3 regions of the Anaerostipes sp. CAG:276 genome follow, and region 3 is predicted to be linked to each of the others. Evidence: riboswitches for the same ligand, from Rfam matches in the RefSeq annotation. Region 3 holds a riboswitch; each other region holds the start of a gene.
What was found. A riboswitch is a leader RNA that binds a small molecule or an ion and turns the genes downstream of it on or off. The one in region 3 is predicted to bind cyclic di-GMP.

Region 1: it holds a riboswitch for cyclic di-GMP, as region 3 does, so the genes downstream of both, QVP35_RS06505 (hypothetical protein) here and QVP35_RS03900 (hypothetical protein) in region 3, are expected to answer to the same signal.
Region 2: it holds a riboswitch for cyclic di-GMP, as region 3 does, so the genes downstream of both, QVP35_RS00920 (MSCRAMM family protein) here and QVP35_RS03900 (hypothetical protein) in region 3, are expected to answer to the same signal.

Annotation. Positions count from the first base shown of each region.
Region 1 covers NZ_FR889182.1:167,341-171,948, reverse strand. The annotation lists gene QVP35_RS06520 (ammonium transporter) at 1-96, opposite strand, end outside; gene QVP35_RS06515 (P-II family nitrogen regulator) at 219-557, opposite strand; gene QVP35_RS06510 (DMT family transporter) at 775-1,671, shown strand; cyclic di-GMP riboswitch class I at 1,770-1,855, shown strand; gene QVP35_RS06505 (hypothetical protein) at 2,130-2,612, shown strand; gene QVP35_RS06500 (Ig-like domain-containing protein) at 2,575-4,608, shown strand, end outside.
Region 2 covers NZ_FR889171.1:5,243-9,850, forward strand. The annotation lists gene rsmI (16S rRNA (cytidine(1402)-2'-O)-methyltransferase) at 1-644, shown strand, start outside; gene QVP35_RS00910 (AbrB/MazE/SpoVT family DNA-binding domain-containing protein) at 705-968, opposite strand; gene QVP35_RS00915 (hypothetical protein) at 1,110-1,691, shown strand; cyclic di-GMP riboswitch class I at 1,740-1,832, shown strand; gene QVP35_RS00920 (MSCRAMM family protein) at 1,914-4,608, shown strand, end outside.
Region 3 covers NZ_FR889179.1:133-4,740, forward strand. The annotation lists partial or broken gene QVP35_RS03885 (energy-coupling factor transporter transmembrane component T family protein) at 1-673, opposite strand, end outside; gene QVP35_RS03890 (energy-coupling factor transporter ATPase) at 666-1,529, opposite strand; gene QVP35_RS03895 (energy-coupling factor transporter ATPase) at 1,514-2,365, opposite strand; cyclic di-GMP riboswitch class I at 2,491-2,575, shown strand; gene QVP35_RS03900 (hypothetical protein) at 2,752-4,608, shown strand, end outside.

The DNA.
Region 1 (4,608 bases), on a different contig from region 3:
ACCTGTCTCGACCATTGCGAAGCCTGCCTGCATGAAGAAGACAAGGAAAGCTGCGATGCAAGTCCATACAATATTTAATAACTGCTGTACGTCCATATTAATATCCTCCTTTAAGACAAAAAGGGGACAATGCGTGCCTGCCGTTTATGGCCTGGCTGCATTATCCCCTTTGATAATGATGTAAGTATGTTATTGTTTTCATATTTCTGCCGATTAGATTATAAAGCGTCTTTTCCGGTTTCACCGGTACGGATTCTGATCGCTTCTTCCACGGGTGAGATAAAGATCTTGCCGTCTCCGAATTCGCCGGTGCGGACGGTGTTCACGATATCTTTTGTCACCTTTTCAACAACTTCCTCCGGCATTACAGATTCTACTTTGATCTTAGGCAGCAGATTGGAATTCAATTCATTCCCTCTGTATTTCTGTGTAAATCCTTTCTGATTTCCATAGCCCATGATATTGGAGATCATGAGTCCGGATACCTTGTGAGCTTCCAGGATATGCTTTACATCTGTGAGCTTCTCGGGTTTGATGACAACTACAACTTTCTTCATCATAATATAATTCCTCCTCTTTTTTATTTTAAGAAAAAAAGGCATTCCAATCTCTTGATCGGAACGCCTTTGTTCTTGAATGGTTCCCATTATACTCCAGAAGACTCATTTGTCAATAAAAAATCGGTTTGTATAAAAATAAATACAGATGAAAATCATTCTTAATGTGTCTGTAAAACATGGTAGAATAGAAGAATCATCAGGAGCGGAGGAATTTATGAAAATAAAGAATAAATCATTGATGGCAGCCCTCGCGGTGCTTGCCACTTTTTTATGGGGAAGTGCCTTTCCCAGCGTAAAATTGGGCTACGAGATTTTCAAGATACAGGGAGACGATATCGGAAGCAAGCTGCTGTTTGCAGGCATTCGTTTCGCGGCGGCAGGACTCATGGTGCTTGCAGTTTTGGGAGTTCAGACAAGACAGAGGCCACTGCCGAAAAAAGGGGCATTTAAACATCTCTTGACTCTTGGAATTCTTCAGACGACAATCCAGTATTATTTCTTTTATGTGGGACTTGCGCATACCACGGGAGCCAAGGGGTCGATTATCAACTCATTTACAGCATTCTTTCCGGTAGTTTTGGCTCCGTTCTTCTTTAAGAGCGACCGGCTGACGGCGAAGAAAATCATAGGATGTGCCGTCGGACTTTCCGGCATCGTCCTGATCAATCTGAAAGGAGGGAGTCTCGGCGGATTTGCCTGGAATGGAGAAGGATTCATTGTGCTGGCAGCACTGTCACAGAGTCTCGCATCCATTTACAGCAAGAAACTGGCACAGACGATGAATGTGATGCTGATCGCCGGATATCAGCTTCTGCTTGGAGGAAGCCTGCTTTTGATTTTTGGATATGCGGGAAACGGAACTTTGACATTCCAAACAAGCGGACTGATCCTGCTTCTTTACATGGCTGTCCTTTCTGCTGTTGCATTCAGCGTCTGGACCTGGCTTTTATCCCATTATCAGGTCAGTTCCATTTCCATCTATAATCTGCTGATTCCGGTGTTCGGAACACTGCTTTCCGGCCTGCTTTTAAAAGAAAACGTCTTTACTGCGGTTAATATCGCATCCATTCTTCTTGTATGCGGAGGAATTGCTGCAGTGAATAAACAGTAGGCAGCATGTTTTTCGGAAAAAGCCATATGAATGTTGTATTCATACGGCTTTTTCATTGTAACAGTTTCTGGGATGAAGTATATTAGAAGAAAGGAATATTACATATTGGGCAAAACAGGTGAAAGCCTGCGGCGCAAAGCTAAAGGGTCTAAGATTTTATTGATTATGACAGCCAGCTGCAGTTTTTATGCATTGCGTTTTTAGGACAGCAATGCATTTTTTGTTACTTAGGAAAGACCTTGTCACGCTAATGCGTGAAAGTCTTTCCTAAGTAATAACAAACGCTCCGCGGGTTGTACACAGATGCGCAAGGAAATTATTTGACTACGTCAAATCGCATCTGGCACGCAAAGTTGTCAAACCCCTCAAAGAATGAGGGGGGTGGGAGTTGAAGTGGGATTGCCACTTTGTCCAATTATTATGTGGGACATATACAAATATATTGAGGGGGAACAAAGTTGAATTTAACAGGATTTAGAAGGATCACAGCTTGTTTCCTTGCCGCAGTCATGGTATTTTCAATGCTGTTTCAGACAGTGAAAATATCTGCGGCGGGAAGCACCGTCAAATCATCAGGCCTTAAGACGGTCTATCTGACTGGATCAGACGGATATCCGTCTGGAGACGGCAGTACAAAGGAGCAGCCGCTGCATGATATTAATGCGGCGTTTCGGGCTGCAGCGGATGGAGGAACGATTGTCATTATTGATTCCTATGTGGATCAAAAGGGGGTTACAACGCCTGAGGAGAAAAAACTTACAATCCGGGGAGAACATCCGAGCGTATCTCTGACTCTCCGTTATGGGATAACTCTGGGGAGTGATCTGAAGTTTGACAGGATCAAACTTGAGACTACTTCTGTTGATGAGGAGGCCAGGCGTTTTTTATGTCAATGGATATTCGTTGACCCTGACCGATACGGTCCAGTGTTTTGTGAATGAAAATGACAATCAGAAAGCCTATATTTATGCGGGAAGTCCGGACACCACAGAAGTCTCAGGGCGGAGGGCAAGGATTGATGTGGGCGGCGGAAACTTTGCCGGAATATACGGTTATGGGAAAAACGGGGCAAAAGTTTTGGAAGGAACAGAGGTTACGATCAGGGACAATGCCCTGACCGACCGGCTGGACACGGCATCCGTTGTAAATATCTATACAAAACAGAATCTCAGGGAGGCAGCACGGAATATTGACCTGCTGAATATTGCCGCGCCTCTTAACACATATAACCTGTTTCAGGTTAAAAATGTGACTCTTAGCTCTATTCTGGCGATGGGCGCTAACGGCGGAACCACGCTGGAAGGGAACCTGAATATGAAGGGAGACGCCAATCTGGACATCAGCTCTGATCTTTATGTCAAGGGGACGGTAAATGGCTCGGGAACGATCACTCCATGGTTTAGGGGACAGGTAGTTTCGGAGAGAAAAGATTCAGACGGACGTCTGTCGTTTTCAAACGATGTGAATGCATGGGAGATGCGCACAGAGGAGACGTCATCAGGGAAACGATGGTTTGCCGCGCCAAAAAATAAGGAGAGTGTGTATTTTATTAACGGAACGTCGGGGAACGACGGGAATACCGGGGAGTCGGCAGACCAGGCATTTGCATCTGTACAAAAGGCTCTGGAGGCCGCCAAATACGGGAAACAAAACATATCCTTGATTATCTCGGGAGACACGACAGTCGATGAGCCGCTGGAACTTTCCCTGCCGGGACACACGTTTTCAATTTCCGGTATCGGATCTGCTCCCGCTAAGCTTACGGTCAGCAAGCCTCTGACAATCAGAGAATACACGGAATTCAGCTTTTTGACCATGGACTTTACGGGGTGTGCCGGACAGGACGGCATTGTGATCGACACAGATATGGCTGTATTTGAAGATAATCTTACGATGGAGGGGACTCCGCCTGATATCAGATATATAAAATCTGTAGATGCGGGACAGCAGGTAGATATATTCAGCGGCACTTACGGGAATATAAACGGAGAAAATGAGGAGGCATTCCTTATCCTGCATAAAGGATCTATCCAGGGGAAAATCAGCGGCTGGGGCTATATTAATGCGGCACCGGAAGAGTGGAACAATGATGCTGTATTTGTAGGAGGAGGCATTGAGAGCAGCGGCTGGCTGACCATATTAGGAGGAACACAATCTTTCACCGTAGATGGAGATATTAAGTCAGGATCACTGGAGACAGACGGACAGGAGGCAAATCTTCAGATCACCAGCGGAAGCCAGATTACTGTTAAAGATTTTGATCCTCAGGTTTCAATCACAGTTCTTCCAAAACAGGGAATGATATCCGAGGGTATTTATGTGACGGCAGATTCTTTTGTTGGAAATACTGAGATTTCCAGGGTCAGGCTAAAAAATACCAAGGGGTATGTGCTGCCTGTCCAAAAAAGCGGCAAAAAATATATCGGAACATTGAAGGAAGCCCCGCAGCTGGATGCGCCCAGAAAGATTACTTGGGATGAAAAAGGATTCGGTGAACTTACGTGGGAAAAAGTTCCCGGGGCATCCAGGTATCTGGTCACAGTTTTCAAAGGAGACGAAGAGATTCTTACAGACGAAGAGAGCAGTACAGAGAGCCTGGATTGTTCCAAAGATTTGAGCAGATATGGAAAAGGCGGGTACAAGGCGGCTGTCCAGGCGGTTTCTGATACTGGTGAGTATTCAGACAGTGATATATCATGCAGTGACCTGCTGTCCTATCATGTAAAGGCTTCAAGTATAATTTTGAGTCCAAATGCGAAAGAACTGATTGCTGGAGAAACTTTTCAGCTGAAGGCCCGGGCTCTGCCATTCGATGCAGACTGCGGATATCAGTGGACTTCCTCCGATATTTCTGTGGCAGATGTAGACGATAAAGGAAATGTAACGGCAGTATCACCGGGTACGGCAAGTATCACAGCAGGAGTTTCTATTTCTGTT
Region 2 (4,608 bases), on a different contig from region 3:
TAAAGCTTCTGGAGGATGGAAAAAACATTGCACTGATTACGGATGCAGGAACACCGGGCATTTCAGATCCGGGAGAAGAACTGGTGAGACAGTGTCATGAAAACGGCATTCAGGTAACGTCCCTGCCGGGTGCATGTGCCCTGATCAATGGACTGATTATTTCAGGGCAGCCAACCAGAAGATTCTGTTTTGAAGCATTTCTGCCGCCAGATAAAAAAGAGCGCGTCATGATCTTAGAACAGCTGAAGGATGAAACACGGACGATTATTTTGTATGAGGCTCCCCACAGGCTGTTAAAGACTTTGGAGGAACTTTACAGCACGATGGGGAATAGGAAAATGACGGTCTGCAGGGAACTGACAAAGAAGCATGAAACGGTATTTGTTTCTGAGATGGAAGAGGTCATCTCCTATTATACCGAACATCCGGCAAAGGGTGAGTGTGTTCTGATCATTCAGGGAAGAACATTGGAGGAACTGAAAAAGGAGAGCCAGGAGCAGTTTCAGGAACTCGATTTGATGGAGCATATGGAACGCTATTTAGGGAAAGGCCTCTCACAAAAAGAGGCTATGAAACTGGTGGCCAAAGACCGCGGAGTAGGAAAAAGAGATATTTATCAGGAGCTTCTCCGGTATAAGAAATAAAATAACATCAAAAAAAGGACATATCATCCAGCATATGTCCTTTCACTATATCCCACTGCTTTATTCTGCAACATTTAAACCAGCAAGTTTCGCCAATTCAATGATAGAACTTTTTGACACTTTCTTGCCTTTGTACTCAACGAGATCATCCATTTCGCCAGTAAAGATGTCTGCTGGATTGTACTTTTTCAATATGATCGTATCTTCGTCAACGAAGATCTCAAGGGGATCCCTCTCATTCACATCCAGATTACGTCTTAACTCAATTGGTAAAGTAATACGTCCCAGCTCATCAAGCTTTCTTACAATACCTGTACTCTTCATATTCGCTTCCCTCCTTGCAAATTAGTAAACTACTATACCTAACAATATCATACCTCACAAAGCTTGTCAAATCCGGGCTTTGAAGCATATTCTTATGGGGAAAAGAATAGGATACACTAAGAACGAAAAAGGAGTTTTTCTTTGATCAATTATATATGGAGTATTTTAATCTTAGCAGGTATATTAATAGGAAGTATAAACGGTAATCTGAATGCCGTATCAGACACGATTCTGGATTCTTCTAAGGAAGCTGTACAACTCTGTATCCTGATGTTCGGGGTCGTGGGGGTATGGTCCGGGATTATGAACGTTGCAGTCTCCTTAGGCCTTGTAAAAAAGCTTGAGAGACTCATAGCGCCCTTTTTAAAGCTTCTGTTTCCGAGGTTGAGGGATAAGGAGGCAAAGGAATACATCAGCACGAATATCGTGGCTAATCTTCTGGGACTTGGATGGGCCGCAACACCGTCAGGGATCAAGGCAATGAAGGCCCTTGACAGGATCAATCCGCACAAAGGTGTCGCCACCAGGGAAATGTGTATGTTTCTGATTCTTAACATTTCATCTTTACAGCTGATTCCGGTCAACATCATCGTATTCCGAAGCCAGTACGGAAGTGTGAATCCGACCGCGATTGTTGCGCCGGCCATTGTTGCAACCTTTTGTTCCACGATCGTAGGAATTCTCTTTGCAAAGATCATCGAGAAATTTCAGAAAAGCACTTGATTTTTAGAGACAATTTGTATATGATGAGAATATAGGTTTAGAAAGAGTAAAATAAATAGGCAAAGCTGCCGAAAGGCAGTGACGCAAAGCTAAAGGGGCTATATCGTATAGGGAGTATGATCGTGCCAGCCAGCTGCCTCATAAATTATTATTTATGTGTAGATTGAGAATCCGTTGGATACTCAGTCTTTTTTGTTTCAAATAATAAATGGGGGTATGAAAATGAGTAAAAAGGTAAGAAAAAGTCTTGCAGTTCTTGCGGCTTTTGTGCTGACGATATCATTTATCGCAGGGAATGGTGCGTTCACCAATGTCCATGCACAGGAGGCGGAAACAGAAACTGCATCAGAACAGATCACTTCTACAACAGAGGCTTCTTTAGCAACTGAGGAAACAGCTGCAATGGCCACAGAATCTGTCACAACAGAGCAAAAGGCCGCAACAGAGAGTAATACAGAAGCCGCAAAGGCCGAGAGCACTGCATCTGTCACAGCAATTCAGAAAAAAACAGCCGTAAAGTCCGTAAAACAGGGATCAGATCCTGTGGTGACAAACGGCGATTTCACCAAATACTTAACTAAATTTGCATTTACAGACCATTTAGGAAATCCGTTCACGGAGTCTCATCCTGTCACAAAAGACAGCAATGTGATCATCAGATATGAGTTCAAAATTCCGAATAAGGAAACCATTCAGGGAGGATCCACTTATATTCTGAAAATGCCGAACGTGTTCCAGTTAGATGGTCTCAGCGGCGCTGCGCAGAAATTAAATAAGCAACAGGCAGGCGCTGTAGAGGAAGTTCCGAACTGGACCGTAAACAACAATGCAACCATCACAGTAAAATTTCCAAAAACGCTGACTCAATCTAATATTGAAGGGTTCATGGAGATTAGCTGCAGCGTGGACGCAGATCAGTTAAAAGAAGAGACAATTATTTTCGATCTGGGACAACTTGAGGGATTCGGGCAGGAGTATCAGACTGACTTTAAACCGGAAGTGGAAAAGAAAAGCCCTGAAGTAGCGAAAAAGGGAACGCTGAACAGAGAAGACCAGACCATCACATGGACGGTCATTGCCACACCGGATAAGGGAGACAATAATCTGGAAGGATACACCCTGATAGATACGTTTGATAAAAAACAAGTCTTTGTAAAAGGTTCCGTGGAGTTAGACGGAACAAAAACTGCCGATCCGGAACTAACTGACAATGGATGGAACTATAAGTTCGGAAAGATCAGCAATGGTTCCCATACATTAACTTACAAAACAAAGCTTACGGATGAATTTTTTGAATCAGATTATAAGTCCAATGGTGCAAAAGATATGTCTGCCATTGCAGCTAATACTGTAACAATTAAGACAGGGGACAGTAAAGGTGAAGCTTCAGCCGATGCTTCAGTCCGGGTGGTAAGATATGCATTTTGGAAAGATAAAAATGCATCCAATAATATAGGATATGATGACGATGCAAAGAAGCCGTATCTTGGCTTTCAGCTGAAAGGTTGGTACGATACAGCGGGCAGAGAACTGCCGGTTACATTTACAGATAAGCTTCCAGAAGGAACCTCACTGATGGAGACAGAAGGACAGCTCACAGTGAAATATGGCAGCGGCAATGCAGTGAAACTTACAAAGGCAGCAGGAAGTACACCGGGTGAAAATGAATATACGTATGATACGGCAACACGAGAATTTAAAGTAACACTTGATCCAAAGTACAACAATAACTTTGTCTATGTCAATTATAAGATCTGGCTGGATACCGAGGCGGCTGTAAAAAAAGGAAGTGTAAGAAATACTGCAGTCATGACGGTTGGAAACCATGTAAGCATTTCTGATTATGAGGATTCCAGCTGGGGAAGCGGATATCAGAAAGGAAAGCTGGGACTTACAAAGTCAGGAGCCTTTGCAAGAGTTGAAGATGACAATACCATAAAATGGACAGTCACTGTCAATAACAATCCAACCAAAACAGTGAATGGAGACATTCAGTTTAAAGATGTGCTTCCGGAAGGGCTTGAATACATTGCCGGATCTTTTAATGCTAATTATAAGGGCAAGAATGAAAAAAATGTGCAGGTAAATGGAAACGAATTAATTTTTACTATAAAGGATCTTGGAAAAAACAAATGCACGATCACATATACAACAAGGATTAAGGGCGGAGCCCTTCAGTTCACTCAGAATGCAAATGGGAACTCACCGGCTGTTTCTTTTAAAAACCATGTGTTTCTCGAATGGGATGGTAACAAACAGGATATTACGGGAACAGGTTCTGTAAATATCCAGACTTTCGTTTCCAAGAAGGGAAGTTATAACAGCAGCAAAGATGAATTCAACTGGACGATCTGGCTCAGGTCAAAGGGCATTTACATTCATAACATGGTTGTCACAGAGAAGCTTCCGGAAGGCCACAGACTCGTAGAGGGAAGCCTTAAATACGGAGATAAAGTTCTTGGGACAGAGAAGAGTGCAGATCAGCCTTACTATGAGGTCAGCGGTGATAGTATCATTATTTACTTCCCGGAACAAATGCTTCCGACAGACAAAAATGACATGACACTGAGTACCGTTACCGATGAGACAAAGGCTGAGACAAAACCAGAAAAGGTAAGTGCAGTCAATGAAGTGAGTGTACGGGCAGACGAGTTTAAAACAGAGCTGACAGCAAAAGCTGAAGTAAATGTAAGCTATACGCCAGATGTAGAAAAAACCACTTCTTATAAAAAAGGAAATTATGTAGAGTGGACCGTAAATGTAAATAAAAACCATGCGGTAATTACGAAACAGAAGGCCGAAATTACAGATCAGCTTCAGCCGGGGCTGACTTACAGAGAGGGATCTGTAAAGCTGATCGATGTGACGGCAAACAATAAAGAGATTTCCGGAATGGATTCAGATTATGATGATGTTT
Region 3 (4,608 bases):
TGGATTCCATGGCCAGGGCCAGGTCATTGGCTCTCCTTACCGCCGCCACAAACAGCGGCACTACGATCGGCACCATGCTCTTCATCCGGTGCAGAAAACTTCCATTTTTAAAATCCACTCCCCTTGCAGTCTGGGCCTTCATGATCTTGTCCAGCTCCTCTGTGAGGATCGGGATAAATCTTAGGGCAATCGACATCATCATCGCAATCTCATGCACAGGAATTTTGATCAGCTTCAAAAATCCCAGGGACTTTTCGAGCCCGTCTGTGAGTTCGTTGGGTGTGGTCGTAAAGGTCATAAGGGAAGTGCCCAATACAAGCATCACCAGCCTTGTGCCCAGATAAACGGCTGTGATGACTCCTTCTTTGGTGATCCTGATAACCCCGAAATGTACGATCGCCTCCCCCGGTATGAAGAAAATATTGATGACAACGGAAAAAAGCAAAATAACGCCAACGGCTTTCAGCCCCCTGACAATAAAAGAAAGGGGTACAGTGGAAAGGCCGATCATCAAAGCCAAAAACAGCAGAGAAGCCGCATAAGTCAGCGGGGACTTTGAGAAAAACAAGGTTATGACAAAAATCAATGTCCCCACCAGCTTTACCCTCGGGTCCAGCCGGTGAAGAATAGAATCTGATCTGTAATATTGTCCTATGGTGATGTCTTTAATCATATGTTTGTTCCTTCTTTAATGTTTTTAGGATTGCCCTCCTGGCATCTTCAAGAGTCAGGATCTCTCCCTCAACAGGAAATCCTTTTTCTTTCAGATCATTGGCCAGGAGTCTGAAAAACGGTACGGACAGTCCCATCTGCTCCAGTTCTTCCTGATGGGAAAACACCTCTTCCTTATCCCCGTCAAATTCCAGCCGCCCACGGTTCATGACGATCATCCTGTCTACATAGGATGCAATGTCTTCCATACTGTGGGATACAAGTATGATCGTGATACCCTGTTCCTGATTGAGACGCTTCAGCAGTTCTAAAAGCTGTACCCTTCCCTCAGGGTCCAGACCGGCGGTCGGTTCATCCAGAATAAAATATTCAGGCTTCATTGCCAGAATGCCTGCGATAGCTACTCTGCGCTTCTGTCCTCCGGACAGTTCAAACGGCGACTTTCCGAACAGTTCTTCTGAGATCCCCACGTCTTTGAGTGCCTCCTTCGCGGCTTTGACAGCTTCTTCTTTGGATGCCCCAAAGTTCATAGGGCCGAAACAGACATCCTCCAGTATGGTTGTCTCAAACAGCTGGTGTTCCGGATACTGAAAACACAGGCCGACCTTTCCCCGGAGGCTCTTGATATCATAATTGTCATCGTGGATATTCTTTCCCTCAAAATACACCCTTCCTTTTGTAGGTTCCATGAGACCGTTCAGATGCTGGATCAGCGTAGACTTACCCGATCCCGTGTGTCCGATGATGCCGATAAATTCTCCCTCTCCGATCTCTAAATCTATATCGATCAGCGCGGGCTTCTTTATATCCGAATTATCTTCATATATATAACTTACTTTTTCTAAACTAATTGACATAACTCTTCCACCAGTTCTTCCCTTGTCGTTATCGCATCAGAAAGCCTGATACCCTCCTTTTTAAGCTCGTAAGCAAGCTCTGTGGCAAACGGAACTTCAAGCCCGTACCCTTTCAGCTCCTTAACATGGGCAAACACTTCCTTTGGCGTTCCGCTCATTACGACCTTTCCCTGATCCATGACAAACACTTTGTCAGCCAACAGTACCTCTTCCATATCATGTGTGATTAAAATGATCGTGATCTCTTTTTCTTTGTTTAGTTCCCTGGACAGGGACAAAACATCCTGCCTTCCCTTAGGATCCAGCATCGCGGTGGGCTCGTCCAAGATAATACACTCCGGTTCCATAGCCATGATCCCTGCAATGGCTATGCGCTGTTTCTGTCCGCCGGATAAATGATTGGGGCTTGCACTGCGGTAAGCGGTCATCCCGACGCCCTCCAGTGCCCCTGCCACGCGACTCCAGATGTCTTTTGTGGGAACGCCGATATTTTCCGGGCCGAAGGCTACATCTTCTTCTACTACAGAACCGACAATCTGGTTGTCCGGGTTTTGAAATACAATGCCTGCACTTTGGCGGATCTTCAGGAGCTTTTCATGGTCTCTTGTATCCATACCCTTTAAACAAACAGAGCCGGATGTGGGCTGCAGCAGTCCGTTGATATGTTTTGCCAGGGAAGATTTGCCGGAGCCGTTGTGTCCAAGAATGGCAATGAACTCCCCTTTTTCCACCGACATATCCACACCATTTACGGCATTTATTGTCTGAGTTTCCTCTTCCTTCTCCCCATACGTTATATATTGATGAATTAAATCTTTGATCTGTAATATTGACATTGGTTTCTCCTTTGACATATGCTCCATTATATCAATAAAATTCTCTGGAAACAATAGGTATTCATTGACATTCCTACTGTTAGACCATATACTTAGGGTAGAAATAAGCACCGCTTAAAATGGTCTTTATATTTTGGCAAAACCGGGGAAATCCGGTGACGCAAAGCCAAGGGCCTAAACCATTTACTGGTACGGCAGCTGGTTGCTCCATTTTACCTACGGGACTATTGTACTTTCATAGCCCTCTCGATGGATTTTGTACTGCATATTTTCTATGCAGTTTGACTTACGTTGCATTTTTTAAGATAAAATCGACTCCGGCAGGATACCGCCGGAGTTTTTTATTTTAGTATCATGACAACATATCAAATAAGGGGGAGATTACTATGAAACGCTTGAAAAAGCCTGCTGCGTGGCTAACCGCAATATTTCTTGCACTCGGCCTTGCAACTCTGGGCAACTTAAGTTATGCAGCGGAGGAACCGCTGGAAGCAAAGAAGGACCTTCAGGCGGCATCCTCTTCAGAGAATGTGGCTGCATCTGAGGAAGAAAAACCTGCATCTGCTGACAGGCCGACAGAGACAGCCGAAAGTCAGCAGACAACTGCAGCGCCTGAACCAGAGGTTACCGAGACCTCAAAGAAAGAGACGACAGATTCCCAAAACTCAGCTGCAGCCAAAATTTCCAATGAAGGAGTATCTGAAAAAGACGTGAAAATGAAAAAAACTGCTGCAAGTGATCAGGAAATCATGATCGAAGGCAGTACACTCTATGCTCAGGGCACTTCCATCGTGATCAAGAAGGATTCCGACGGCAAAGCCTATGTCTTTGATGCCTCCGGTAATTCCCGTCTGTCTGACACATCGGTTACGAGCGGTTTTACAATCTATGGCGGAGGAAAAAATAAACCCGCAAAAGGAAATGTAACGATTGACATCCAAAATGTACAGGTGTCCAGAATATATGGAGGAGGTTTTTCCGATGGTACCGGAAATGCGGATCTAAGTGGAAATGTCTCCATTAAAGTCTCAGGTACTGTGAATGCTTCTTCAGTGTATGGAGGAGGATATGCCAATGCATCCAAGGGAAATGCCAGTGCCAATGTATCCGGATCTGTTACTGTTGACATTCCCTCTGTCCCGTCCAGCAACCATGGCAACCTATACGGAGGCGGCTATGCGTATACCACCGGAGCATATAATGCCTCAGCGGATGTAGCCTCAGTAAACATAAGTGTCACGAGCAGGACATATTCTCTGCGCGGAGGCGGCTATGCCACAGCAAACGGGGACGGTAAAGCCTCCGCAGATGTATCTGGTTCTGTTTCCTGTACAATGAAAAGTGTAGACATCCGTGAAGTATATTCGGGCGGTTATGCCAGCGGAGCCAACGCTCATGCAAGCTGCGGCTCCATCACCTCTTCCTTTGCAGGAAGCGGAAATGAAGTCATGATCTTCCACGGCGGCGGGGATGCGAGTAATCATGCCTGCGCCGATGTTTCCGGCAGTATCACTGCCAATCTGACCAACTGTTCCAGTATATACGGCTATGTAACTGCAGGGGGTACCGCTTCCGGCGGAGGTTCTGCTGATGTAAACGGTTCTGTTACACTGAATGTAGTCAATTCTGTCTCTCCGGTACAGGAACAGTTCGGCAATCTGGCAGCCGCTGCTTTTCACACCGGCGGTCAGGCTTCAGGTCAGGGCTCCAGCGCAGATGTAAAAGGTACCTGCTCTACCCTTTACAAAGACAGTGAAATCGTAGGCACTATTGTGGGAGGCGGAGAATCCATCAGCGGAGGTTCCGCCAAATCTGGAAAAATTTCTTTTTCCCTCGAAAATGTAAAGGGAAGCGAATATGAAGGAACCATGTACTACGGCGACTACATCTTAGTCGGTGAAGTGGATGACAAGAGTTCCAGGAGTCTGACAGAGTCCTCACAGGCCGCTATGACCGTCACCAACAGTAAAACAGAATTTCTCTGGGGAGGCCTTTTGCTCAAGGGAAATTCCCTGTCCTGCAAAACAGGATCTGATCTTATCATAAAAGACAGCGCATCAACTTTTGACGGTATTGCTCATTTTGATACTTTATCAGTAAGCCATCCGATTACAGTCAGTTCCTTTGAACCAAAATCTGACGGTGTCCCGACACTTTTAAAAGTTACAGGACTTTCAGCCGGAAAAACTGCAGTGACGTTCCATGGCAGCGGTGCAGAACAAAATTGGTTTGCACTGAGAAAC